DNA from 3 places in the Mesorhizobium sp. URHB0026 genome. Region 1 is predicted to be linked to each of the others. Evidence: predicted binding sites of a transcription regulator. Region 1 holds the regulator's gene; each other region holds the start of a gene.

Region 1 (7,803 bases):
CGCTATGCGCGCCAGGCTTTCCTCACGCCCCAGAACGGCAAGCACGTCGAATACGCCCGGTGACGTGCTCTTGCCGGTCAAGGCAGCCCGCAACGGCTGGGCCACGGCGCCAAGCTTGTGGCCGCCAGCCGACGCAAAGTCGCGGATCACGGCCTCGGCCGTGGCCGCCGTCCAGTCGTGTGACAGCGACTTCAAAGCTTCGTGAGCGCCACGCAGCATCTTGCGCGCATCGTCATTGAGCAGGAGTGCCGCCTTGTCGTCGATCGGCAGCGGCCGAGCGGCAAACAGGAAGCCCGCGCCGTCGACAAGCTCGACCAGCGTCTTGGCGCGCTCCTTCAGGCCCGGAAGTGCTGCCAGCAGCTGCGCCTTGTTCTTCTCGTCGAGGCGCGCCGCCATCGCCGGGCCTCCCTCCAAATAGGGCAAGGTGGCGATGAAGATATCGAGCAGCTCGGTGTCGGCCATACGGCGCATATGCGCCCCGTTGATCGCTTCCAGCTTGGCGAAATCGAAGCGCGCCGCGCCCTTGTTGACGTCGCCAATGTCGAACCACGAGACCATGTCCTCGATCGACATGATCTCGTCGTCGCCATGGCTCCAGCCGAGCCGCGCAAGGTAATTGAGCAGCGCCTCCGGCAGATAGCCCATGGCGCGATAGGCTTCGACGCCGAGCGCGCCGTGGCGCTTCGACAGCTTGGCGCCGTCGGCGCCATGGATCAGCGGGATATGTGACATCGACGGCACGTCCCAGCCCATGGCGTTGTAGATCACGGTCTGGCGGGCGGCGTTGGTCAGGTGATCGTCGCCACGGATGATGTGAGTGACGCCCATGTCGTGATCGTCGACGACGACGGCATGCATGTAGGTCGGGTTGCCGTCCGAACGCAGGATGATGAAGTCGTCGAGATCCTTGTTGGGGAAGCGCACGTCTCCCTGGACCCGGTCCTTCACCACCGTCTCGCCCTCGGTCGGTGCCTTGATGCGGATGGCGCCCTTGACGCCGGACGGCGCCTCCGACGGGTCGCGGTCACGCCAATGGCCGTTATACCGTGGCGGCAGGCCCTTGGCGCGTGCAGCCTCGCGCATTGCCTCGAGCTCGGCTGAAGTCTCGTAGCTGTAATAGGCCTTGCCCAGGCGCACCAGTTCCTCGGCTACCTCGCGATGGCGCGGCGCACGCTCGAATTGAGAGACCGCGTCACCGTCCCACGAAAGGCCGAGCCAGGTCAGGCCATCGAGAATGGCCAATGTGGCCGCATCGGTCGAACGCTCGCGATCGGTGTCCTCGATGCGCAGCAGCATCGTGCCGCCGGTATGCTTTGCATAGAGCCAGTTGAAGAGCGCCGTGCGCGCGCCGCCGATGTGCAGATAGCCGGTCGGCGAGGGGGCAAAACGGGTGATGACCTTGTCGGGCATGGAACTCTCGGAAAACGTCTGAAGCTGGGTGCGGAACGTGCGGACTTTCGCGCGTTGCGCGTTCATGTAGCATAGGGCGTCGAGGGTGCAAGGGGCAGACCCGATGACTGGAAGAGGCCGGAGCTCGGATCGAAGCGAGGATGCCGCTGTCGGCGTCAGCGAGCGATCCCTTTTTGCGGCGCCTCCGACGATCCCACTGCCATCGCCGCTCGTGGCTGCGCCCGAAACCGGGCCGCTGCGGGCGGGTGGGCCGGCGCCGGCGCCGTCTCCTGCCGGGGGCAGGATCGTGCGCGTGCGCCGGCAAATCGGCCCGATATCCTTGCCTCGCCTGCGCCATGGCGTGGCCAAGGCGGCGGAGCTCGAACTCGACCGGGGCATCGCGTTTCTGCTGGTGCCGGTCTGTCTGACCGTTGGGGCGATCGCCTATTTCTCGCTGGCGTCCGAGCCCGACTTTGCAAAGCCCGTCGCGGTCGTGGTGCTGATGGCGGTCTGTGCCTTCGTCTCGCGTTCGTGGTCGAAAACCCATCTGTGTTTCATGGCAGTGCTGTTGTGCGCGCTGGGCTTACTCGCGGCGAAGGTCGAAACATGGCGAGCCGGAACCCGTATGCTGGGTTCGGAAATCTCCACGCAATTGACCGGCCGCGTGGTCTCGCTCGAAGAGATGGAGAGCGGCCGCATCCGGCTGACCATGGACGTGATTTCGACCGCCCGGCCGAAACTGCGCTATGCGCCGGAAAGGGTCCGGCTTTCCGCACGCAAGATACCGCCGGGAATGACCGCCGGCTCGCTCATCACAGGCTACGCCAAACTGTTGCCGCCGACCGGCCCGGTCCGGCCGGACAGCTACGACTTCTCTTTCGACAGTTATTTCGCCGGCATCGGCGGCAGCGGCTTCTTTCTCGGCAATCCGACGGTTGTTTCCGCCGCTGACGGTGAGATGCCGCTATCGGCTCGCCTTTTCTCAGGCATTGAAAATGCCCGCGAAGCCATCGCCGACCACATCAGGGGCAGCGTCGGCGGCGCTGAAGGCGAGATCGCGGCGGCGCTGATCGTCGGCGTGCGCGCCGGCATACCCGATGAAATCAATGAAGCGATGCGGCGTACCGGCATCTATCACATCATCTCTATTTCGGGACTGCATATGGCGCTTGTGGCCGGCACCATCATGGGTCTGCTGCGTGGTGCCTTCGCACTGTTACCAGACTTTTCCGCGCGCCGGCCGGTGAAGAAATACGCCGCCGCCGCCGCACTGTTCTCGATCGCCGCCTATCTCATGATTTCCGGTGTCGTCGTTGCGGCCGAACGCAGCTTCATCATGTTGGCGGTGATGCTGATTGCCGTCTTCTTCGATCGCGCTGCGCTGACCATGCGCAATCTGGCGATCTCGGCGATCGCCGTCATCCTGGTCTCGCCGCACGAGGTCGTCGGCCCAAGCTTTCAGATGTCGTTCGCCGCGACCGCGGCCCTGGTTGGCGCTTATGCCGGCTGGGCCGATCACCGTGCGGGAAAGACCAGGCCACCGCCGCCAAAGCGATCCCTGCCCGGGCTCCTGACGCGAAAATTCCTGCTGGCGACAGGTGGATTGGCCATGACGTCCATTGTCGCCGGCAGCGCCACGGCACTGTTTGCCATCTGGCATTTCCAGCGGGTATCGCCCCTCAGCCTGTTCGCCAATCTGGCCGTGATGCCGATCGTGTCGGTCGTGATGTTCCTGGCCGTCGCTAGCGCGCTGCTGATGCCATTCGGACTGGATTGGCCGGCTCTCTACCTCATGGGCAAGGGCCTGACGGCGATGATCGCCGTGTCGGCGTGGATATCGGAGCGCTCTCCGGTCGACGGAGTCGGGCTGATTTCGCAGCAATCCGTGCTGCTGGTCACCGTCGCGCTGGTTATCGCGACGATGGCGACGACCTGGCTGCGGCTCGCGGCGCTGCCATTCGCGCTCGCCGGCCTGTTGACTGTGTCGCACACGCGCGCGCCCGATGTGCTGATCTCGGAAGATGCGCGGCTGGTCGCGCTGCCGATCGGCAATGGCGAACTGGCCGTCAACCGGGAACGTCCGAACGAATTCGCAACCGACAACTGGAAGCGCGCTCTGATCTCCGAAACAATCGTCAAACCGGAAATGTTCGACAAGACAGACGGGCAATTCGACGTTGCCAGTCCCGCCGACCTGCCGCCGGGATCGCCCTTCTACTGCCGCGAAGGCCTGTGCCTTGTAGGCACCCTTCCGGCGCGATCATTGCTTATGTCGAGGACCGCAAGACCACCTGGAAAGCCTGTGCTTTCGCTGACCTGATCATCGTGAACGACGCGACCGCCTATGACGCCTGCCAAAATCCACTGGTTCTCGTCGTCACCAAACGGCAGCTCGCCCGCAAGGGAAGCGCTGCCGTCTTCTTCAATCCCCAGTCGGCCACGACCCGGGCCGGGATCGAATTCGCCGTCGACGGACCATACCGACCCTGGCACGAACAGCGAAAATTCTCACGCGAGGCGAGGGGGCTGCCGCCGTACAAAAAACCCGACAAGCCCGATGGAAAGCCGGCTCAGTAGCGCCTGATCAACCCGACCAGCTTGCCTTGTACCTTGACCCTGTCCGGCCCGAAAATGCGTGTTTCGTAGGCTGGATTGGCGGCCTCGAGCGCGATCGAAGCGCCTTTGCGGCGGAACCGCTTCAGCGTCGCTTCCTCCTCGTCGACCAGTGCCACGATAATTTCGCCCGGGCTTGCCGTGTCGGCATTGCGGATAATGACCGTGTCCCCATCGAAGATACCAGCCTCGATCATCGAGTCGCCCTTGACCTCCAGCGCATAGTGCTCGCCGCCCATGATCATGTCCGGCGGCACCGAGATCGAATGCGTCTGATGCTGGATTGCATCGATCGGCACACCGGCGGCGATACGGCCCATGACCGGGATGGATACGGCTGAAACCGCATCGTCGTCGTTGCCGGCCGCGGGCAGGCGCGAAGGCGCAGCGGCCGGCCTGATCTGGCGTCCGAGACTGCCTTGGCCAAGGCTGCCTTGGATGACACTTGGCGAGAACTTCTTTGCCGCATTGAGGCCCGGCGCGATCGAGTCCGGCAGCCGCAGCACTTCCAGCGCGCGCGCCCGATTGGGTAGCCGGCGAATGAAGCCGCGCTCCTCCAGCGCCGTGATCAGGCGATGGATCCCCGACTTGGAGGCAAGATCGAGTGCTTCCTTCATCTCGTCGAAGGAAGGCGGTATCCCGCTTTCCTTGAGCCGTTCGTGGATGAACATCAACAGTTCATGTTGCTTGCGCGTCAGCATGGCGGCCCCCAAGACATTGAACGAAAGGTTGAACCAGAATCGAAAAAACAAACCCAGAACAAACACTATCTGTTCCAGTTGTGTTCTGCAACCGTTTAAAGTTTAATGAATTTGTTAAGGGGGTCTGAAGTTTTTTGCCCCCGACGGCGTCAGCAACCGGTCCTTTCCGCGATCGGCAGGCACATTGAAATCGTTTGGTTAATGGCCTGTGGCCTATCCGCCGATGGAGCTGGCATCAGCCATCTGGAAGGCTTCTTCCAGGGGTACCGTATATTTCAGGGAGTCGCGGAACGAAACGAAACCAAAATGCCAACCATTGGTAGCTCCGGGCGGCCATGGACCCGGGCGTTCGGCGCACTCCGGCCAGCGCGTGCGAATAGACGTCGCGGAAGCGCTGAAGTTATCCCGACCCCTTCAAGCTGCCGGCGCGGGCGGCGTATCTGGTCGCGCCGCTGTCTTCGCTATGAACATAGACGTGCAGTGTGTAGCCGATATGCGCCGTCATCAGCGCCTTGGCCCGTTCGACGTCACGATCGAGTGCCGCTTCCATGATCGCGGTATGGTGTTCGATCGCGATCGCTTCGCGCAACGCCTCCATTGCCTGTTCATAGCCGTCCTTGAGGCCGGCCGCGGCCCGCAATGTCGGCGCCAGACCAAGAAAGCGATGATGCCGGCGCAACTGATCCGAGATTGTCGAGCGGAACCGCAACAGCCAGTCGCATGTGGCGGCGCTCAGCAGCGCCGCATGGAAAGCCTCGTGGTTCTCATCCCATCTGTCGACGGCCGTGTCGGAGGGATCGTCGACCGCCGTCTTGCAACGCGAGAGCCGGTAGTGGGCAGTGACTACGGCATCCTCCCACTCCCTGCCGCCTTTTTCCATCGATTCGAGGAACAGGGGTATCTCGACCACCATTCTGGCGCGTGCCAGATCCTCCAGCTCGGCCCGCGACACCGGAGCCACGGCAAAACCACGATTGCTGATGGCGGTGACCAAGCGTTCGGCCTCGAGCCGCGACAGGGCTTCGCGCAACGGTGTCCAACCGACGCCATATGTGCCGCGCAGCGCACTCAGTTTGAGCGGGGCGCCGGGCATGAGGCGCGTGGTCAGGATGTCGCGCCGCAACAGCTGATAGGCGGCTTCCGTTTTTGTGGAACTCGTCTCATCCCGCATCGTGATCAATCCGTCGTCTGGCTAAAAGTATATATGATACTGGGTCACTACAACAATTATATATAATGTTTGACACAGACCGGCGGACTGACCATGATCGCGGAGCAGCCGCGTTTCCAAGCGGCCCTGATCAAATCTGGGAGGAAATGATGTTGAAGTCGAAATCCGCTTGGTTGTCGGGTTTGGCCCTGGCAGGCGCATTGATGGTCAGCGCCGGCAGTGCCGCGGCCGATCAGATCCGTATCGGCATTGCCAATTTCGGCGAGCACCCGCAATTGAACGCCGCCATAGCCGGCTTCAAGAAGGCGCTGACGGATAACGGCTTCGTCGAGGGCAAGGACGTCGTCTACACGGAGAGCCACACCAATTTCGATGCGTCGCTGGTGCCGCAGATGATCGCCAAGCTGCAGGCCGAGCAGCCCAAGCTGATCTACACCATCACCACGCCGGTCTCGCAGATCGCCAAGAAAGCGCTCGCGGGTTCCGGCATTCCGATCGTTTTTGCCGCGGTCACCGATCCGGTGGCGGCCAAGCTGGTGCCATCATGGGACGCCGGAGACGAAGGCATGACCGGCGCCAGCGATCTGCAGGACGTCGCCGCGGTGATGGCCTTCACCAAGAAGCTGCTGCCGAACGCCAAGCGCTTCGGCGTGCCTTATAATCCCGGTGAGGCCAATGACGTTGCCTTGGTCGAAAAGATCAAGGCGGCGGCACCGGCCGCCGGTTTCGAGGTGGTCGAGCTCGGCATCGACAACGTAAATGACATCCAGCAGCGTATCGCTTCGTTCGCCGGCAAGGCCGACGTGATCTACGGCCCGGCCTCGAACCTGATTCAGCCGGCGATCGCCGCTGTCTCAGCGGCCGCCCGCCAGGCCGGTATCCCGGTCGTCAACTCCGATGACAGCGCGGTCCGCAACGGCACCGTGCCGGCGAGCTTCGCGGTCAATTACACCCAGGTCGGCATCAACGCCGGCAACATCGCCGCCGAGATCCTCAAGGGCAAGGATCCCAAGACGATCGCGCCGTCGCGCCCGGCCTACAAGGACCACATGGCAACGATCTCGCGCAAGGCGATGGCCGCGTTCGGCGTCGAGATACCGGCTTCAATGGCCGATTGCGGCTGCATCGTCGACTAACATCGGAACTGCTGGGATGATGGCGTCGGCGCCATCATCCCGAGGTCACGGAGGAACGATGCTCGAGATACGATCCGCGCGCAAAGTGTTCTACAAGGGCCAGGCCGACGAGAAGGTCGCGCTGGACGGTCTCAGCCTGTCCTTGGCCACGGGAGAGTTCGGGGTCGTCATCGGCTCAAACGGGGCCGGCAAGAGCAGCATGCTCAACGCCATTTCTGGTGCTCTTGTGCTGGATTCCGGCAAGATCCTGATCAATGGCGCGGATGTGACAGGGATGCCGGTGCACAAGCGTGCCGAAAGATTGGCGCGCGTCTTCCAGGATCCGATGCGCGGCACCGCCGCCAGCATGACCGTGGCGGAGAACATGCTGCTGGCCGACCTGCGCAGTCAAAAACGCACGCTGCGGCAGGGGCTGAACGCCACACGGCTGGCGTCCTACAAGGAGCGCCTGTCGATATTGGGCCTCGGCCTTGAAAACCGTCTCGATACCCGTGTCGACCTGCTCTCGGGCGGGCAGCGGCAGTCGCTGTCGCTGATCATGGCTGTCGGAGGATCGCCGGATCTGCTGCTGCTCGACGAGCATACGGCAGCGCTCGATCCGCGCACGGCCGAGATCGTCATGCGCGCGACGGTGCGCGCCGTCAATGCGCTGAAGCTGACCACCCTGATGGTGACCCACAACATGCAACACGCCGTCGACCATGGCAGCCGGGTGATCATGCTCGATGCCGGCCGGGTGCTTCTGGAAGTCACAGGGCAGGAGAAGGCGAGGGTCACGGTTGTCGATCTGATC
Region 2 (7,803 bases), 3.3 Mb from region 1:
GACATAATCCTCTTCCGACAGCTTGCGCATGCCGATCGAGGTCGCCTTGGCAACCGGCACCTTCAGGCGCATCTTGTCCTTCTGGAAGTCGATGACGAACAGTTCCAGCTTGTGGCCGGCCACTTCCTGCTCGTCGATCGAGACGATCTGGCCGACGCCATGCGCCGGATAGACGATGAACTCGCCGGTCTTGAAACCGTGACGTGCAGCTGTGGACTTCTTCTGCGGGGTGATCGTTGCCATTACGCCCTGAACTCCTTGTTGTGGGCCGGCGGCGGTGCCGGCTGAACTCACGTGACCGGGGTCACCGATCATTAGCCGCACAACAGATGAACCCACCGGAAAAGCCGGGACCGGCAAACCGCAAGAATTGCGACCGCCTGGCCCAGATCGCTCTGGTCCGAAATGGGATTTTCACCTTTCAGTGATTTGGGGCGTCTGCGCCATAAATCGACGTTGTGTCACCGGCATGTTTCGCTGATGTAACACAAAAAGTCGGAAGAATCAAGGTTTTGCTACGTAAGCGGAGGCCACAACCAATCGCCGCCTGTCAAGGCGGTTAATCCGGCGTGCCTGTTACGCTGCGTCATACAAGCCTTTACAGCGGCGTTGTCAATCGCCTTCGCCGGGCTCGGCGGAGAAGTATTTCTCGAATTTGCCGGCCTCGCCGTCGAAGCTCTTGGCGTCGGCGGGCGGCTCCTTCTTGGCGGTGATGTTGGGCCATTTATCGGCATATTCGGTGTTGATCTGCAGCCATTTGTCGAGGCCGGACTCGGTGTCGGGCTTGATCGCGTCGGCCGGGCATTCCGGCTCGCAGACGCCGCAGTCGATGCACTCGTCGGGATGGATGACGAGCATGTTCTCGCCTTCGTAGAAACAGTCGACCGGACAGACCTCGATGCAGTCCATATATTTGCATTTGATGCAGTTGTCGGTCACGACATAGGTCATCGGTCGGCTCCGGGATGTCCCGTTTTTGCTGGCTTTTTCCGTGAGGTAACGCCTTTATCGGCTGCTTGCAAGAGTAGCCATTCCCACTGGCGCCAGAGTTTGGGAATTGAATTTCAGATCGGCGGTGCCGGGACGGTCCCACACCCCTCACCGACGTTCGTTTCGTTTGCCGGTCCAAATCTGTTTTGGTTGCCGTTGCCGCGGGAGAGCACATCCGCGTCGATCGACAGGCTCAATCTTCGTCGTGCAATCGGTCGGTCTGGCGACGCTCTTTTTTGGTCGGGCGGCCGCTGCCTGCCTCGCGCATCGCCGGGATAGCATCGGGCGGGGCGTCGCCTTTCGGTGCGGGCGGGGGCGACATGTCTTGATAAAGAGTGCGAGCTTCCTCGGACGGACCGCGCCGCGCGCCCGCGCCGAGCACCTTCCAGACGAAGATACGCCGGTCGAGCGTGATGGTCAGCACGTCGCCTGGCTTGACCAGATCGGAGGCCTGCGCTGCTTTGTCGCGATTGATGCGAACACGGCCGGCGACCACCAATTTGGCCGCCAGCGAGCGCGATTTCACCGCGCGCGAGAAGAACAGCCATTTGTCGATGCGCTGACGGCCTTCAGCAACCATCGAAGCGAATTTACTTCTTCAATTGGTCGCGCAAGGCGGCGAGCTTGGCGAAGGGCGAGTCCGGATCGAAACGTACCGGGCGCTCCTCGCGCGGCTTGGGCTGGAAGGCGGGCTTTCCGCCGCGATCGGGACCCTTGCCTTCCGGCCTGCCGCCCTTCCAGTCTGGCCGGCCTTCGCGGCGCTCGGGACGCTCGCCCTGCGGGCGGCCGTCGTGGCGCTCAGCGCCCTCAGCTTGCGGCTTGGGCTTGTACTTCGAGCGGTCGAAGCGCGGCTTTCCGGCGCCGTCGCGGCGTCCTTCGTGTGCGGGACGGTCCGCCGGCGCGTCTGTTGCCTGTTCGCCGCCGGCCGGCGCGTTGCTTCGGCCGCGCGCCTGTCCGTTTTGCGGCCGGTTGTTGCGGCCGTCGCGATGACGCGGACGCTGGTCGAAGCGACCTTGGCGCCACAGCAGGATCGGCTTTGGCGCTTCGGCTTCCGGCACGGGTTCACCGGCTTCCGCCACGGCAGCTTCCGTCGACGCGGAGGCTTCGACGGCGGGCTCCGCCGCTGCGGTTTCCTCGGTGAGTGCCGCGTCAGCCTCGGCGGTTTCAGGTTCGGCCCACGGCTCAACCGGCGCCGGCTCGGCGACTTCGACAGCGGCTTCGGCTACAGGCTCCTCCGCAACTTCAGCGGTGGCTTCCGCCTGCTCTTGCGCGACGGTTTCCACCGTCGCGTCGGCTGCGACTTCGGCTGGAACCCGTGTCTCCACGGCGGTTGCCGCATCCGACACCAGTTCGGCTCCCTCGGCGGCCGGCGAAGCCGCCTCTTCCGCCGCCTTGGCTTGTTCCGCGCGGGCTGCCTCTTCGGCTGCCTGCCTGGCCGCGGCGGCTTCCCGCGCGGCATTGTCCTGCGCTTCCAGCCGTGCCTTGACTTCCGCGGCCGGCTTCGGCTCTGCGCGATAGCCGAGACCCTTGAGGATCTCTTCCATGTCGTCGGCGGTTGCGCCAAGGATCGACATCATCGGCGGCGTCACGATGAAGGACTGGCCGTCATAGGCGCCGTCCGGACGCTGGCCAAGGCCGGGCTTCCAGTTGGTCGCCGGGCGGATCAGGTCGGCCAGCCGCTCCAGAATGTCGATGCGCACGGCGCGGCGGCCGAGATTGCGGTACCCAGCGAGCTTGTAGAAGGCTTTGTCGAAGGCCGGGTCGATGACAACAGAGGTGCGGCCCGAGGCCAGCGAGTGGACGACGTCGCCGAAGCCTGGCTTGTCCTTGCCGTCGTTCTTCAGCGCCCAAAGCAGCGTCACCAGCCCAGCGGGTGCCGGCTTGATCAGCGCCGGCACGAACACGTGGTATGCGCCGAAGCGGACGCCAAGCCGGCGCAGCGCCGCGCGGCCTTCCTGGTCCAAGGATTTCATCTCTTCGGCGATGTCACGACGGTTGATGAGGCCGAAATTCTCGACCAGCTGGAAAGCGATGCCACGGCCGATGCCGGAAATCTGCTCGGCGTTTTTCAGATCGACCAGCGGCTTCAACAACGACTCGATCTGGAAATTGACGAAGCGTTCGGCGCGCGCCGCGACCTTGTCGCGCGCCGGGCCCGTCAGCTGTTCGTCAGCCAGCAACACCAGGCGCGGCTTCAGCGCGTCTTCGCCCGAGACCAGCGTGCCTATCGGCGCGCCGATCCAGCGCAGCGTGCCGTCCGAACCGAGCGCGAGATCGCCATTGGCGCAGGCGCCGAAGCGCTCCGCGCGTGCCTCGAACTCGGCGGCAAGCGCCTTTTGCGCGGCAGTGCGCACGGCCTTGGCGTCTTCGCCGCCGGCGGTCTGGTCGGCGGTGAAGCGGAACCCTTGCAACTCGCCGACATGATGGCCTTCGACAAGGACGGTTCCGGTAGGACTGATTTCGGCTTCAGGCATGGTATTTTCTCTAAGGCGCCGCATGAGGACGGAAGTCCTGCGGTCTACAAAGCGTTTCGTCAACCGCTCATGCAGCGCATCCGACAATCTGTCTTCGATTTCGCGCGTCTTTTCCTGCCAGTGTGCCTGATCGGCCAGCCAGCCGGGCCGGTTCGACACGAATGTCCAGGTGCGGATCTGGGCGATGCGGTGCGACAGCGTGTCGATGTCGCCCTCGGTGGTGTCGGCGCGGCGCACCTGTTCGGCCATGTAGTTCTCGTCGACATGGCCCTGCCGGGCGAGGTCCATGTAGATCGAGGCGATGAGGTCGGCATGCTGGGCAGGCGCGATCTTGCGATAGTCGGGCAGGGCGCAGGCTTCCCACAGCAACGCCACGCGCTTGGCATTGGTGGCGAGCGCGCGGATGTCTTCGTCGCGGGAGAGATGTTCGAGCGCTTGCGCATCGACGGCCGGCAGCGCGCGTGTCAGGCCCTCGACCGGCGCGTTGGTTTCGATCGAGCGCTTCAGCGCATCAAGGCTGGCGAAATCGAATTGAGCGGTGCGCCACTGCAGCACCTTCACCGGGTCGAAGTCATGGCCCTCGATCTTCTGGACGAGATCCTCGTCCAGCGGATCGACCTGGCCGGTGACGCCGAACGTGCCGTCGCGAAGATGCCGGCCGGCGCGGCCGGCGATCTGGCCGAGCTCGGCTGCCGTAAGATTGCGGTACTGGTAGCCGTCGAACTTGCGGTTCTGGGCGAAGGCCACATGGTCGAGGTCAAGGTTGAGGCCCATGCCGATCGCGTCGGTGGCAATGAGATAGTCGACATCGCCCGACTGGAACAGCGCCACCTGGGCATTGCGAGTGCGGGGCGACAGGGCCCCGAGAACGACGGCCGCACCACCCTGCTGGCGGCGGATGAGTTCGGCGATGGCATAGACCTCGTCGGCGGAGAAGGCGACGATCGCGGTACGCCTGGGCAAGCGGGTCAGTTTCTTGGAGCCGGCATAGGCCAGATGTGACAGCCGCGGCCGCGTCACTACGGAGATGCCTTTCAGCAGCCGCTGGAGAATGCCGTGCATGGTGGCCGCGCCAAGCAGCAGCGTCTCCTGGCGGCCGCGCAGATGCAGGATGCGGTCGGTGAAGATATGGCCGCGCTCGAGGTCGCCGGCCAGTTGCACCTCGTCGATGGCAACAAAGGCGGCGTCGGTTTCACGCGGCATGGCTTCGACGGTGCAGACCGAATATTTGGCGCCCGGCGGCTGGATCTTCTCCTCGCCGGTGATCAGCGCCACTTTATTGGCACCGACCTTTTCGCAGACGCGCGTGTAGACCTCGCGGGCCAGCAGCCTCAGCGGCAGGCCGATGACACCGGTTTCGTGCGCGACCATGCGCTCGATGGCGAGATGGGTCTTGCCGGTATTGGTCGGCCCAAGCACGGCGGTCACGTCGCGGCCCGACAGGATCAGCGGCTCGGTGTGTTTCGGCTGGATGTTCATCGGCTCGGAAATAAGGCTTTCTGGCCTCTCGTGGTCGGGAGCGTGCCAGGGTGGCGGGTATGACAGCCGACACATAGGGTTTTCGGGCGCGAAGCGAAAGCAGAATGTTCCGGCAGGGTTCCGCAGACGCCCGCCTCACTCCGCAAATCAGCCCTGCTTAACAGTTGGAACGAGTCTGGAACGAATCAGCGACGAATCGGCGACTCCGCCAGATTCAGCTTTTGTTCACGACTAGATATGGATTTTGGGACCACGAGTCTCACCACATGCTGAATCGCCGAACTGGCCCGTTTTATGCTGGGCGGGTCCTGCCGTTAACTTCCGCCGGGAACAATGAGGGGGAGTCGGTGCGCGCTCGGATAAGCTTATGAAACTGTTAATCTTTCTAAACTCGACGTTAAAGAATAGCAGCTTATCGCGGCCATTAATCTTAACATTGGGCTCAAAGCCGGAACGAATCGGCGACAAAGCAGCGCCGGCCGTATTTTCTGCTTTTGTTCTCTCAATATCTTGTGTTGTGAACAGCTTATCCACCGAGAATCCACAGGCTTAACCACAGGGTTCGCACAGACGCGCCTACCGGCATTAACCTTTGCGTGCCGAATTGGGCCATTGCGTAACAGCACGTCTTCCAGGAGTCAGGCGCCATTTGGAAACGGACCGATTTCCGGTCCGCTTATCGCAGGTACTTATGGATCCGCAGCCTTGGACCGCGCGAGCAGACGTCTCAGACTAAGTACTGGCCGCCATTGGCGGTGAGGGTCGAGCCGGTGATGAAGCCGGCATCTTGCGAAGCGAGGAAGACCACGCAGCGCGCGATCTCTTCCGGCTCGCCAAGACGGCCGACCGGGATTTGCGGGATGATGCGCTCGTTGAGCACCTTTTCGTCGATCGCCTTGACCATCTCGGTGGCGATGTAGCCAGGGCAGATGACGTTGACGGTGATGCCCGCGCGGGCGCCTTCCTGGGCGAGCGCCTTCGAGAAGCCGATGTCGCCGGCCTTGGCGGCGGAGTAATTGACCTGACCGGCCTGGCCCTTCTGGCCGTTGATCGAGGAGATGGTGATGACGCGGCCGAACTTGCGGTCGCGCATGCCGCCCCACAGCGGATGGGTCATGTTGAAGACACCGGACAGATTGGTATCGATCACCTCTTTCCACTGCTCGCGGGTGATCTTGTGGAACATGGCGTCGCGGGTGATGCCGGCATTGTTGACCAGCACCGAGACAGGGCCGAGGTCGGCTTCGACCTGTTTGACACCGGCCGCGCAAGCGTCATAGTCGGCGACCGACCATTTGTAGACCGGAATGCCGGTCTGCGCCTTGAACTTCGCCGCCGCCTCGTCGTTGCCGGCGTAGTTCGCGGCAACCGAATAGCCGGCGTTCTTCAAAGCGATCGAGATCGCCGCGCCGATGCCGCGCGATCCACCCGTGACGATTGCAACCTTGGTCATGCATTTCCCCTTCTTGAAGTCGCCCTGTTGTCGGGCTTGGCAGGCACTGGATTTACCATTGGCACCACATGTGAAACGGGCGGCTTGCGCCGCCCGTCCAAAGTCTATCAGAAAGCCTCCACGCACATGGCGACGCCCATGCCCCCGCCGATGCATAGGGTGGCCAGCCCCTTCTTGGCGCCGCGTCGGCGCATTTCGAAGACCAGCGTGTTGAAGATGCGGGCGCCCGAGGCGCCGATTGGGTGGCCGATGGCGATGGCGCCGCCATTGACGTTGACGATCGCGGGATCCCAGCCCATGTCCTTGTTGACGGCGCAGGCCTGTGCGGCGAACGCCTCATTGGCCTCGACGAGGTCGAGATCCCCTGCCGACCAACCGGCTCGTTCCAAGGCCTTGCGTGAAGCGGGAATGGGTCCGGTGCCCATGATCGCCGGATCGACGCCGGCGGTCGCCCAGGAGGCGATGCGCGCCAGCGGGGTGATGCCGCGCCTGGCGGCTTCCGTTTCGCTCATCAGCAGCGCGCCGGCTGCACCGTCATTGATGCCGGAGGCATTGGCGGCCGTCACCGTGCCATCCTTGTCGAAGGCCGGCTTCAGCTTTGTCATGGCGTCGATCGTGGCGCCGTGGCGGATGTATTCGTCCTGATCGACAACCGTGTCCCCCTTCTTGCCCTTGATGGTGAAGGCGACGATCTCGTCCTTGAACTTGCCCGCCTTCTGCGCGGCCTCGGCCTTGTTCTGCGAGGCCAATGCGAACTGGTCCTGGTCGTCGCGGGTGATCTGGAACTGGCGGGCGACGTTCTCGGCGGTGTTGCCCATGTGGTAGCCATTGAAGGCGTCCCACAACCCGTCCTTGATCATGGTGTCGATCATCTTGTAGTCGCCCATTTTGACGCCGGCGCGAAGGTGCTCGGCGTGCGGCGACAGCGACATCGATTCCTGGCCGCCGGCAATGATCACCTTGGCGTCGCCGGTGGCGATCTGCTGCATGCCGAGCGCAATGGCGCGCAGGCCCGAACCGCAAACCTGGTTGAGGCCCCAGGCGGTGGTCTCCTTGGGCAGCCCGGCAAGGATCGAGGCCTGGCGGGCCGGGTTCTGGCCTTGCGCCGCGGTCAGCACCTGTCCAAGGATGACCTCGTCAATCTCGGCCGGTTCGACCCCGGCACGCGCCAAAAGTTCCTGGACGACGACGGCGCCGAGCTCATGCGCGGGCGTCGCGGCGAAGGCGCCGTTGAAGGAGCCTACAGCCGTGCGCGCGGCGCTGGCAATTACGATGGAAGCGGACATTTTCTTCTCCAGACTTCAAGGGTGTGGTTGTGCCGTTGAGGACTTTTCTTGCCCTTTCCCAACCCCAAGTCAAACCGGAAATCGGCATGGCGCCGATGCGCCGCAAATGGGCCGCGCATCG
Region 3 (7,803 bases), 1.2 Mb from region 1:
GCCGCCACCGGCCTTGCCGACAATGATTTCGACTTCGTCATCATGAACCCGCCTTTCAACGCCGCACGGGACCGCGCCACTCCCGAGCCGCTAAGAAAGGAAGCGCACGTCATGGAGGATGGGCTGTTCGAAAGCTGGATCCGCAGTGCGGCGGCGGTTGTCAGGCCGCGCGGCGGGCTTGCCGTCATCGCCCGGCCCGAACAGCTCGGCGCCATTCTCGACGCGATTTCAGGCCGCTTCGGCGAAGCCGAGATGCTCGCCGTGCACCCTCGCCCGGACGCGGCCGCAATCCGCATTATCGTGCGGGCGGCCCTTGGGGCACGAGGAAAGCTCGCCATCCGTCCGCCCCTGATGCTTCACGCGCGATCGGGCAACGGCCCCGACGAGCGCAGCGAAATGATCACCAACGGGCTCGCCTCGCTGTTCGGAGACTGAACTGTTGCCTGGCCCGCACATTGCCGTTGGCCGGGAACTCCCTACATGCCTGCAACCATCGCCGGAGACCACGCCATCGTGAAACGTCTTTTCAACCGCCTGCTGCCGAAGTCCTGGCGCTCCACCGTCGTTACGGTTCCGGTCATCCGACTGCACGGCACCATCATGGCCGGCGGGGGGCAGTTCCGGCCGAGCCTGTCGCTTGCTTCCACCGCCGGACTGATCGAAAAAGCGTTTTCCTTCGAGGCGCCGGCGGTCGCGATCTCGATCAATTCGCCGGGCGGCTCGCCGGTGCAGTCGCGGCTGATTTTCAAGCGCATCCGCGACCTTGCGGTCGAGAAGAATAAAAAGGTCCTGGTCTTCGTCGAGGATGTCGCGGCGTCCGGCGGCTACATGATCGCGGTCGCAGGCGATGAGATCTTCGCCGATCCCTCCTCGATCGTCGGCTCAATCGGCGTGGTATCGGCTTCCTTCGGCTTCCCGGAACTGATGAAGAAGATCGGCGTTGAGCGCCGTGTCCACACCGCCGGCCAGAACAAGGCGGTGCTCGATCCATTCAAGCCCGAGAAGAAGGAAGACGTCGAGCGGCTCAAGGTGCTGCAGCTCGAAGTGCACGAGACCTTCATCGATCTGGTCAAGCAGCGCCGCGGTACGAAGCTGGCGGACGATCCGGATCTGTTCACCGGGCTGTTCTGGACCGGCAAGCGAGGCCTGGAGCTCGGCCTCGTCGATGCGCTGGGCGACATGCGCACAGTGCTGAAGACCCGCTTCGGGCCGAAGACCCAGCTCAGGCTGGTGGCGGCGCCGCGCGGTTTGTTCGGCCGCTTCGGCCTGTTCGGCTCGAGCAAGGGCTTTTCGGCGCCCGATATCGCCGCGGCTGCCGCCAGCGGCGTCATCGATGCGGCGGAAGAGCGCGCATCGTGGGCGCGCTTCGGGCTTTGAAAAAGCCATGAAAGCGTCTAGCATGGTTGCCCGAAAGACCCGACCGGCCGGTTTTACCGGCCCAGCGTGGTAGGAGCTTGACATGCCGCAGATCATTTTCTTCGCCGTCGTCGGCGTCGCCGCCTATTTCGGCTACCGCACCTTCGTGCGCGAGGCTGAACGCGTGACGGCCAAGGTGCGGCGTACCGAAAAACAGGCGGCCAACGGCGCGATGGGAACGCTGGTCAAGGATCCGCGGACCGGCGAATACCGGCTGGCCAAGGACTGACCCTCATTTTACTCGCAATCGAGACCGCGGAATCCGGTCAGCGTGTCCGGACATGGGCCGCACCCGCCAAGATAAACCTAGCTTTGCACGTCACCGGCAGGCGCGCCGATGGCTATCATCTCATCGACAGCCTGGCTGTGTTCACGCGCTTTGGCGACAGGATCGAGATCGCGCCGGCCGACGCCGATGAGTTCAGCGTGTCCGGCCGCTTTGCGGCGGACGTGCCGCTCGATGGCGGCAATCTGGTGCTGAAGGCTCGCGACGCCTTGCGGCAGGCCGCCGGCGTTCGGAGCACGCCCCCCGTATACATCAGGCTCGAAAAGAACCTTCCGGTCGCATCCGGCGTGGGCGGAGGTTCGAGCGATGCGGCAGCCGTGCTGCGCGGGCTGACCGAGAGCTGGGGGCTAGAGCTCGATAGCGTTGAGCTGGCGCGGATCGGTCTTTCGCTCGGCGCCGATGTGCCGATGTGCCTGGCGGCAAAGCCGCTGATCGCGCGCGGCATCGGCGAGGAACTGTCGATAGTGCCGGATTTTTCGGCACTGGGTCTCGTGCTGGTCAATCCGGGCGTTCCGGTCTCGACATCGGAAATCTTCGCCGCGCTTTCCCATCGCGATAGTGAGCCGCTGCCGCCGCCGCCGCGCAGTATCGATTTTCACAGCCTGCGCAACTGGCTGGAAATCACCCGCAACGATCTCGAGCAGCCAGCCCTTGCGATGCAGCCCGCCATAGGCAGGGCGCTTTCATGGCTTGATAAGGCCGGATCGGGCTTTTCACGAATGTCCGGATCGGGTGCGACGTGCTTCGGCCTGTTCGAGACCGGCAATGTCGCCAAGCGCGCGGCGGCCGAGATCCGCAGCCGCCAGCCCGACTGGTTCGTCGCGGCAACGCGCAGCATGGCGTCGGAGGCTGGGCGAGATGGCCAGAATTGACGAGAGCCGTGCCTTCATTCCGGTGCGCATCGCGGTGCTGACTGTTTCCGACACACGCAGCCTTGCCGACGACAAATCCGGCCAGACACTGGCCGATCGCATCACCAAGGCCGGCCACATCCTGGCCACCCGCGATATCGTCACCGACGACCGCGAAAGAATCCGCGACACCGTTCTGGCATGGTCGCGGGACAAGGCCATCGACGTCGTGATCACCACTGGCGGAACCGGTTTTACCGGACGCGATGTGACGCCCGAGGCGCTGGAGCCGATCTTCGAAAAGCGCATGGACGGCTTTTCGGAAGTGTTCCACCGCATTTCCTATGACAAGATCGGCACCTCGACGATCCAGAGCCGGGCGACCGGCGGTGTCGTCAACGCCACCTTCGTCTTTGTGCTGCCGGGCTCGCCCGGCGCCTGCAAGGACGCCTGGGACGGCATCCTCAAGCCACAGCTCGATTACCGGCACATGCCCTGTAACTTCGTCGAGATCATGCCGCGCCTGGACGAACATCTGCGGCGCGGCAAATCGGCCCCGTAAAGGCCTCCAGCACCTCCTGCATCACCGCGCGGATCACTTCGTGCAGCCCATCGGGGTTCGAAAGCAGAATGTCTATGACGGCAGCGATGGCGGATTTATCTTCGGTCTTGGTCATGGTGGCGTTCCTTCGCGGGAATCAGGTGAGGTTGAACATCACCAGCCTGCCATGAACGCCCTCTCTCAGCGAATTTGCAGAACTCTCAGCACACTACCGGCGGCGCTTGTACCTGGGCGGCGCCGCCCAGATCTCGGCGTCGAGTTTCTTTGTCGCCAGACCTCGTGCCAACGCCTCGGCGCTGCCGGCATTCTTGGACAGAGATGCCGCCTGTCGCTTGCTGATTACCAGTCCGTCGGCGAGCGCGCGGTTCGCGGAAAAGACCCGGGCCAGGAACGGTGGACGGCTGCCCCGCGCCCGCGAGAACCGGGCCGCCATTGTCTGCCTAGCCGTATGGGCGAGGACGGCGTCGATCCAGCCCTCCACCAGCCTCGCACCCGGTTCGAGAAACAGCAGCCAGTCACCCTTTGCCTGGCGGATGCCGGCGGCGATGCCGCCGCTCACCACATAGTGGCAGCCGGCATGCTCGGCGACGCGATGCGTCTGGTCGCTGGAGCCGGTGTCGCAGACGACGACCTCGCGCACCACGCCCTCGACCGCGCCGCCAATCAGCGTCGACAGCGTACGGGCGAGCCCCTCCTCGTCATTGTGCGTTTCAATCAGAACACTGAGCATGATTAGCCGAATACCGGAAAGAGTCGATCGGCGCCAGTTTTCGCGGCGCACCATAGAAAGTTCTTGATTTGTTCTCATCGACGAAATAGGAATAATTTCATGAGCAGAGCGATTCGACACAACATGAACAGTCCTTGGGAGCGGGCGAAGATGGAACCGATCATGCGCGCCGACATTGCAGCCTTCGGAGCAGGACGAGCCGAAATGGCCAATGCAATGATCGAGCAGAGCGGCATGCGGGTCCGTCCGGACCGCAACCGCGGCCGGTCGGCAGGCATCAATCCGTCCGGCCGGTTCGAACCTGTCAGCCGGCATGTCTTCGACGACGGCTGGAGTTCGCTGGAGGAACTTCCTCCCTTCAAGACCGAGGTGCAGGTGGAAAAGCCGCGCACCATCATCACCCGCAACGAATCGCCCGACATCTCCTTCGACCGGTCGATCAATCCCTATCGCGGCTGCGAACACGGTTGCGTCTATTGCTTCGCGCGGCCGACGCACTCGTTCATGGGCCTGTCGCCGGGCCTGGACTTCGAATCCAAGTTGTTCGCCAAGCCCGACGCGGCACGCCTGCTCGACAAGGAATTGTCAAAGGATGGCTACCAGCCGCGCACCATTGCCATCGGCACCAACACCGATCCCTACCAGCCGATCGAGAAGCAGTACCGGATCATGCGCGAAATCCTCGAAGTGCTGGAGGCGCGCGGCCACCCGGTCGGCATCGTCACCAAGTCAGCCCTGGTCGTGCGGGACATCGACATTCTGTCGCGCATGGCGGAGCGGGGCTTGGCCAAAGTGGCGCTGTCGGTGACGACGCTTGACCGCATGCTGGCCAGGACGATGGAGCCTCGCGCATCGACGCCGACCAAGCGGCTGGAGGCGATCAGGCAGCTTTCGGATGCCGGTATCCCGGCCTCGGTGATGGTGGCGCCGATCATTCCGGGCCTGACCGACCAGGAGATGGAACGCATACTCGATTCGGCGCACCATGCCGGGGCGCGCGAGGCTGGCTATGTGGTGCTGCGCCTACCGCTGGAGGTCAGCCCGATCTTCAAGGACTGGCTGCTGCGCCACTATCCCGACCGCTACCGCCACGTCATGTCGCTGATCCGTTCGATGCGCGACGGCAAGGACTACGATTCGGAATGGGGCAAGCGCATGAAGGGCGCCGGACCCTATGCCTGGCAGATCGGCCGGCGCTTCGAAATCACCGCCAAGCGGCTCGGCCTCAATGCCGAGCGGCGTACGCTGCGGACCGACCAGTTCGTCGCGGCCGGCAAGGACCAGGAGCAGTTGATGCTGCTCTGAACCGAAAATCGCCTCGGCTGTTCATTGCCGCCGTGGCAAAGAAATCCCGTCCGGCCTGCCCCGGCCTGCAGACGGTGCCCTCCCGGTCCGGCGCCCCACCCGACCCGGAGGGACTTGCGGAGAATCGGAGCCGATGCGAACCTCGCCGCAACATGGCTCGCGCGCGTTCTGATTCTCCGCCTCTCTTCGAAATCGTCGAGAAACCCGATTTCTCCTTCGAGACGAAGGCGATGGCCGATGGTTTGTGGCCGGTCGCGGGGATGGACGAAGCCGGCCGCGGCCCGCTCGCGGGTCCCGTGGTCGCGGCGGCAGTGGTGCTCGACCCCGCCAATATTCCCGAGGGTCTCGACGATTCCAAGCGGCTTAGCCACTTGCAGCGCGAAGCGCTGTTCCTGCACATCATCGGCTCCGCTCTCGGCGTCTCGATGGCGTCGATCAGCGCCGAGGGCATCGATGGCAGCAACATCCTCAGGGCGAGCCTCGAAGCGATGCGCCGCGCACTGGTCGGGCTGCCGGTGCAGGCTAAGCTCGCGCTCGCGGATGGGCGCGACGTGCCGCCGGGGTTGCCCTGCGAGGGGCGCGCGCTGATCAAGGGCGACCAGCGCTCCCAGTCGATCGCCGCGGCCTCGATCGTCGCCAAGGTCATGCGCGACCGCATGATGCGCGGCTGCGGCAATCATCACGACCGCTACGGCTTCGAAGTCCATATGGGCTACGCCACGGTCCGGCACCGCACGGCGATCGAGGCGCATGGGCCAGTGGCTCGACTGCATCGCTCGTCGTTTGCGCCGTTCCGGCTGAGCGGGACGGATGTGGTTGAGGAAGAGAGCTTGGCCGGGCTGGAGTAAAGCGACGGCAGTGGTAATGCCGATCTTGCCCACGAGGGCGGAGATTGGCCGCTTTGACGCGCCGCTTTCTCCCAACAAAAAAAGCCGCCAGGTTGCCCGGGCGGCTTCATGTCAGCGACTGAAGAACGCTCAGTTCAGCTTGGCCTTCACGTCCTGCAGCGCGGACCTGAACAGGTCGGCTCCGGCCTTGGCGTCAACCTTGGCGGCGAGCAATGCGCGCGCCGCCTCGACGGCTATGTCGACGGCGCTGGCGCGCACTTCGGCAACCGCGTCACGCTCGGCTTGGCCGATCTTCTGCTCGGCAAGCGCGGTGCGCCTGGCAACGTAATCCTCGGTCTTCTTGTGGGCGTCAGCGGCCAGCAATTCGGCCTCGCGCTTGGCGGCCGCTACAATGTCGGCGGCCTCCTGCTCGGCTTCCTTGCGCTTCTTCTTGTATTGGCCGAGCAGTTGCTGGGCTTCGTCGCGCAGCTTGCGGGCCTCGTCGAGCTCACTGCTGATCCTGGCGGCGCGGGCGTCGAGCGCCTTGGCGATCATGCCGGGCACCTTGATGTAGACGGCGATGGCCAGGAAGATGATCAGGGCAATCGTGGCCCAGAGCGTTGCGAGAGATGTAGCGTCCATGATGCGCTCCTCACCGGGCCACGGATTTGACTGCGGCCGCGATCTCGGCCTTGCTGGCCTTGCCGCCAACGAGTGCCTCGACGATCGCCGAAGCGATATCCTCGGCGATGCTGCCGACTTCCTTCATGGCATTGGCCTTGATGGAAGAAATGCGTGCCTCGGCCTCGCCAAGCTTCTCATCGAGCGCGGCCTCGATTTTCTTGCGCGCGGTGTCGGCTTCCGCCTTGGCCGAATCGTTGGCCTGCTGGCCGATCGAGTTCGCGTTCTTCTTGGCTTCCGCCAGTTCCTGCTCGTAAGCGGCAACGGCGGCGTCGGCCTCGCCCTTCAACTTGGCTGCCTGGTCGAGATCCTGGCTGATGCGGTCGTTGCGGACATCGATGATGCCCCCGACGCGCGGCATCACGACGCGCTTCAGGAAGAGGTAGAACAGCCCGAACGTGATCGCCAGCCACAGAAGCTGCGACGGAAACGTCTCCGGATTGAATGGCGGAAACGTGCCGTGCGCTTCGGCAGGCACGGTGGTACCGGAATGCGTGTCGCCTCCGGTCGCAGCGTGGCTGGTGTCGGCTGATGGCGCGGACTCTTGCGCGAAGGCAGATGTCACGAACATGGACTATCCCCAGATATCAGGCCCGCCGCTTGCGCGGCCGGCCTGTCCAATCTTCTCAGTACTCAGCCGAACAGGGCCAGAAGTGCGATGAGAAGCGAGAAGATGCCCAGAGCTTCGGTCACGGCGAAGCCGAAGATCAGGCGGCCGAACTGGCCGTCGGCAGCCGACGGATTGCGCAGCGCGCCCGAGAGGTAGCTGCCGAAGATGTTGCCCAGGCCAATGCCCGCGCCACCCATGCCCAGGCAAGCGATGCCGGCGCCGATGTACTTTGCTGCTTCTGCGTCCATTTGTTCAACTCCTTTGGATCTGAAATTCCGTTGCGATTTCCATCCGGCGCCAGTGTTGGAAACCCTTGGGCCGGAAACTCATGGGGCCTTAGTGCCCGGGATGCAGGGCGTCGTTGAGATACATGCAGGTCAATACCGCGAAGACGTAGGCCTGCAGGAAGGCGACCAGCAATTCAAGCGCCGTCAGCGCCACCGCCATGGCCAGCGGCAGGACCGAGCCCGCGACGCCGACCGCGCCGAGTGCGGAGAGGCTGACGACGAAGCCGGAGAACACCTTGAGCGTGATG

What was found. The regulator LexA, encoded in region 1, represses DNA repair genes until DNA is damaged. The targets are predictions, from matches to a motif close to TGTTCNNNNTGTGTTCNG.
Region 2: the regulator LexA is predicted to act here: its motif matches at 5,109-5,126, upstream of ACVWWD_RS05615 (helicase-related protein).
Region 3: the regulator LexA is predicted to act here: its motif matches at 3,904-3,921, upstream of ACVWWD_RS15655 (PA0069 family radical SAM protein).

The regions. Positions count from the first base shown of each region.
Region 1 covers NZ_JBSSCN010000001.1:4,404,431-4,412,233, reverse strand. Annotated here, with positions in the region: gene gltX (glutamate--tRNA ligase) at 1-1,410, opposite strand, end outside; partial or broken gene ACVWWD_RS21720 (ComEC/Rec2 family competence protein) at 1,514-3,966, shown strand; gene lexA (transcriptional repressor LexA) at 3,960-4,703, opposite strand; gene ACVWWD_RS21710 (GntR family transcriptional regulator) at 5,104-5,874, opposite strand; gene ACVWWD_RS21705 (ABC transporter substrate-binding protein) at 6,024-7,010, shown strand; gene ACVWWD_RS21700 (ABC transporter ATP-binding protein) at 7,069-7,803, shown strand, end outside.
Region 2 covers NZ_JBSSCN010000001.1:1,107,136-1,114,938, reverse strand. Annotated here, with positions in the region: gene ACVWWD_RS05630 (CarD family transcriptional regulator) at 1-243, opposite strand, end outside; gene fdxA (ferredoxin FdxA) at 613-951, opposite strand; gene ACVWWD_RS05620 (RNA-binding S4 domain-containing protein) at 1,184-1,570, opposite strand; gene ACVWWD_RS05615 (helicase-related protein) at 1,581-4,943, opposite strand; gene ACVWWD_RS05610 (hypothetical protein) at 5,175-5,477, opposite strand; gene phbB (acetoacetyl-CoA reductase) at 5,671-6,396, opposite strand; gene ACVWWD_RS05600 (acetyl-CoA C-acetyltransferase) at 6,504-7,682, opposite strand; gene ACVWWD_RS05595 (hypothetical protein) at 7,769-7,803, shown strand, end outside.
Region 3 covers NZ_JBSSCN010000001.1:3,198,232-3,206,034, reverse strand. Annotated here, with positions in the region: gene ACVWWD_RS15690 (tRNA1(Val) (adenine(37)-N6)-methyltransferase) at 1-435, shown strand, start outside; gene ACVWWD_RS15685 (S49 family peptidase) at 514-1,377, shown strand; gene ACVWWD_RS15680 (membrane protein) at 1,460-1,645, shown strand; gene ACVWWD_RS15675 (4-(cytidine 5'-diphospho)-2-C-methyl-D-erythritol kinase) at 1,651-2,574, shown strand; gene moaB (molybdenum cofactor biosynthesis protein B) at 2,561-3,115, shown strand; gene ACVWWD_RS15665 (hypothetical protein) at 3,066-3,230, opposite strand; gene ACVWWD_RS15660 (glycosyltransferase) at 3,324-3,845, opposite strand; gene ACVWWD_RS15655 (PA0069 family radical SAM protein) at 3,996-5,150, shown strand; gene ACVWWD_RS15650 (ribonuclease HII) at 5,303-5,998, shown strand; gene ACVWWD_RS15645 (F0F1 ATP synthase subunit B) at 6,128-6,619, opposite strand; gene ACVWWD_RS15640 (F0F1 ATP synthase subunit B) at 6,630-7,229, opposite strand; gene ACVWWD_RS15635 (F0F1 ATP synthase subunit C) at 7,292-7,516, opposite strand; gene ACVWWD_RS15630 (F0F1 ATP synthase subunit A) at 7,605-7,803, opposite strand, start outside.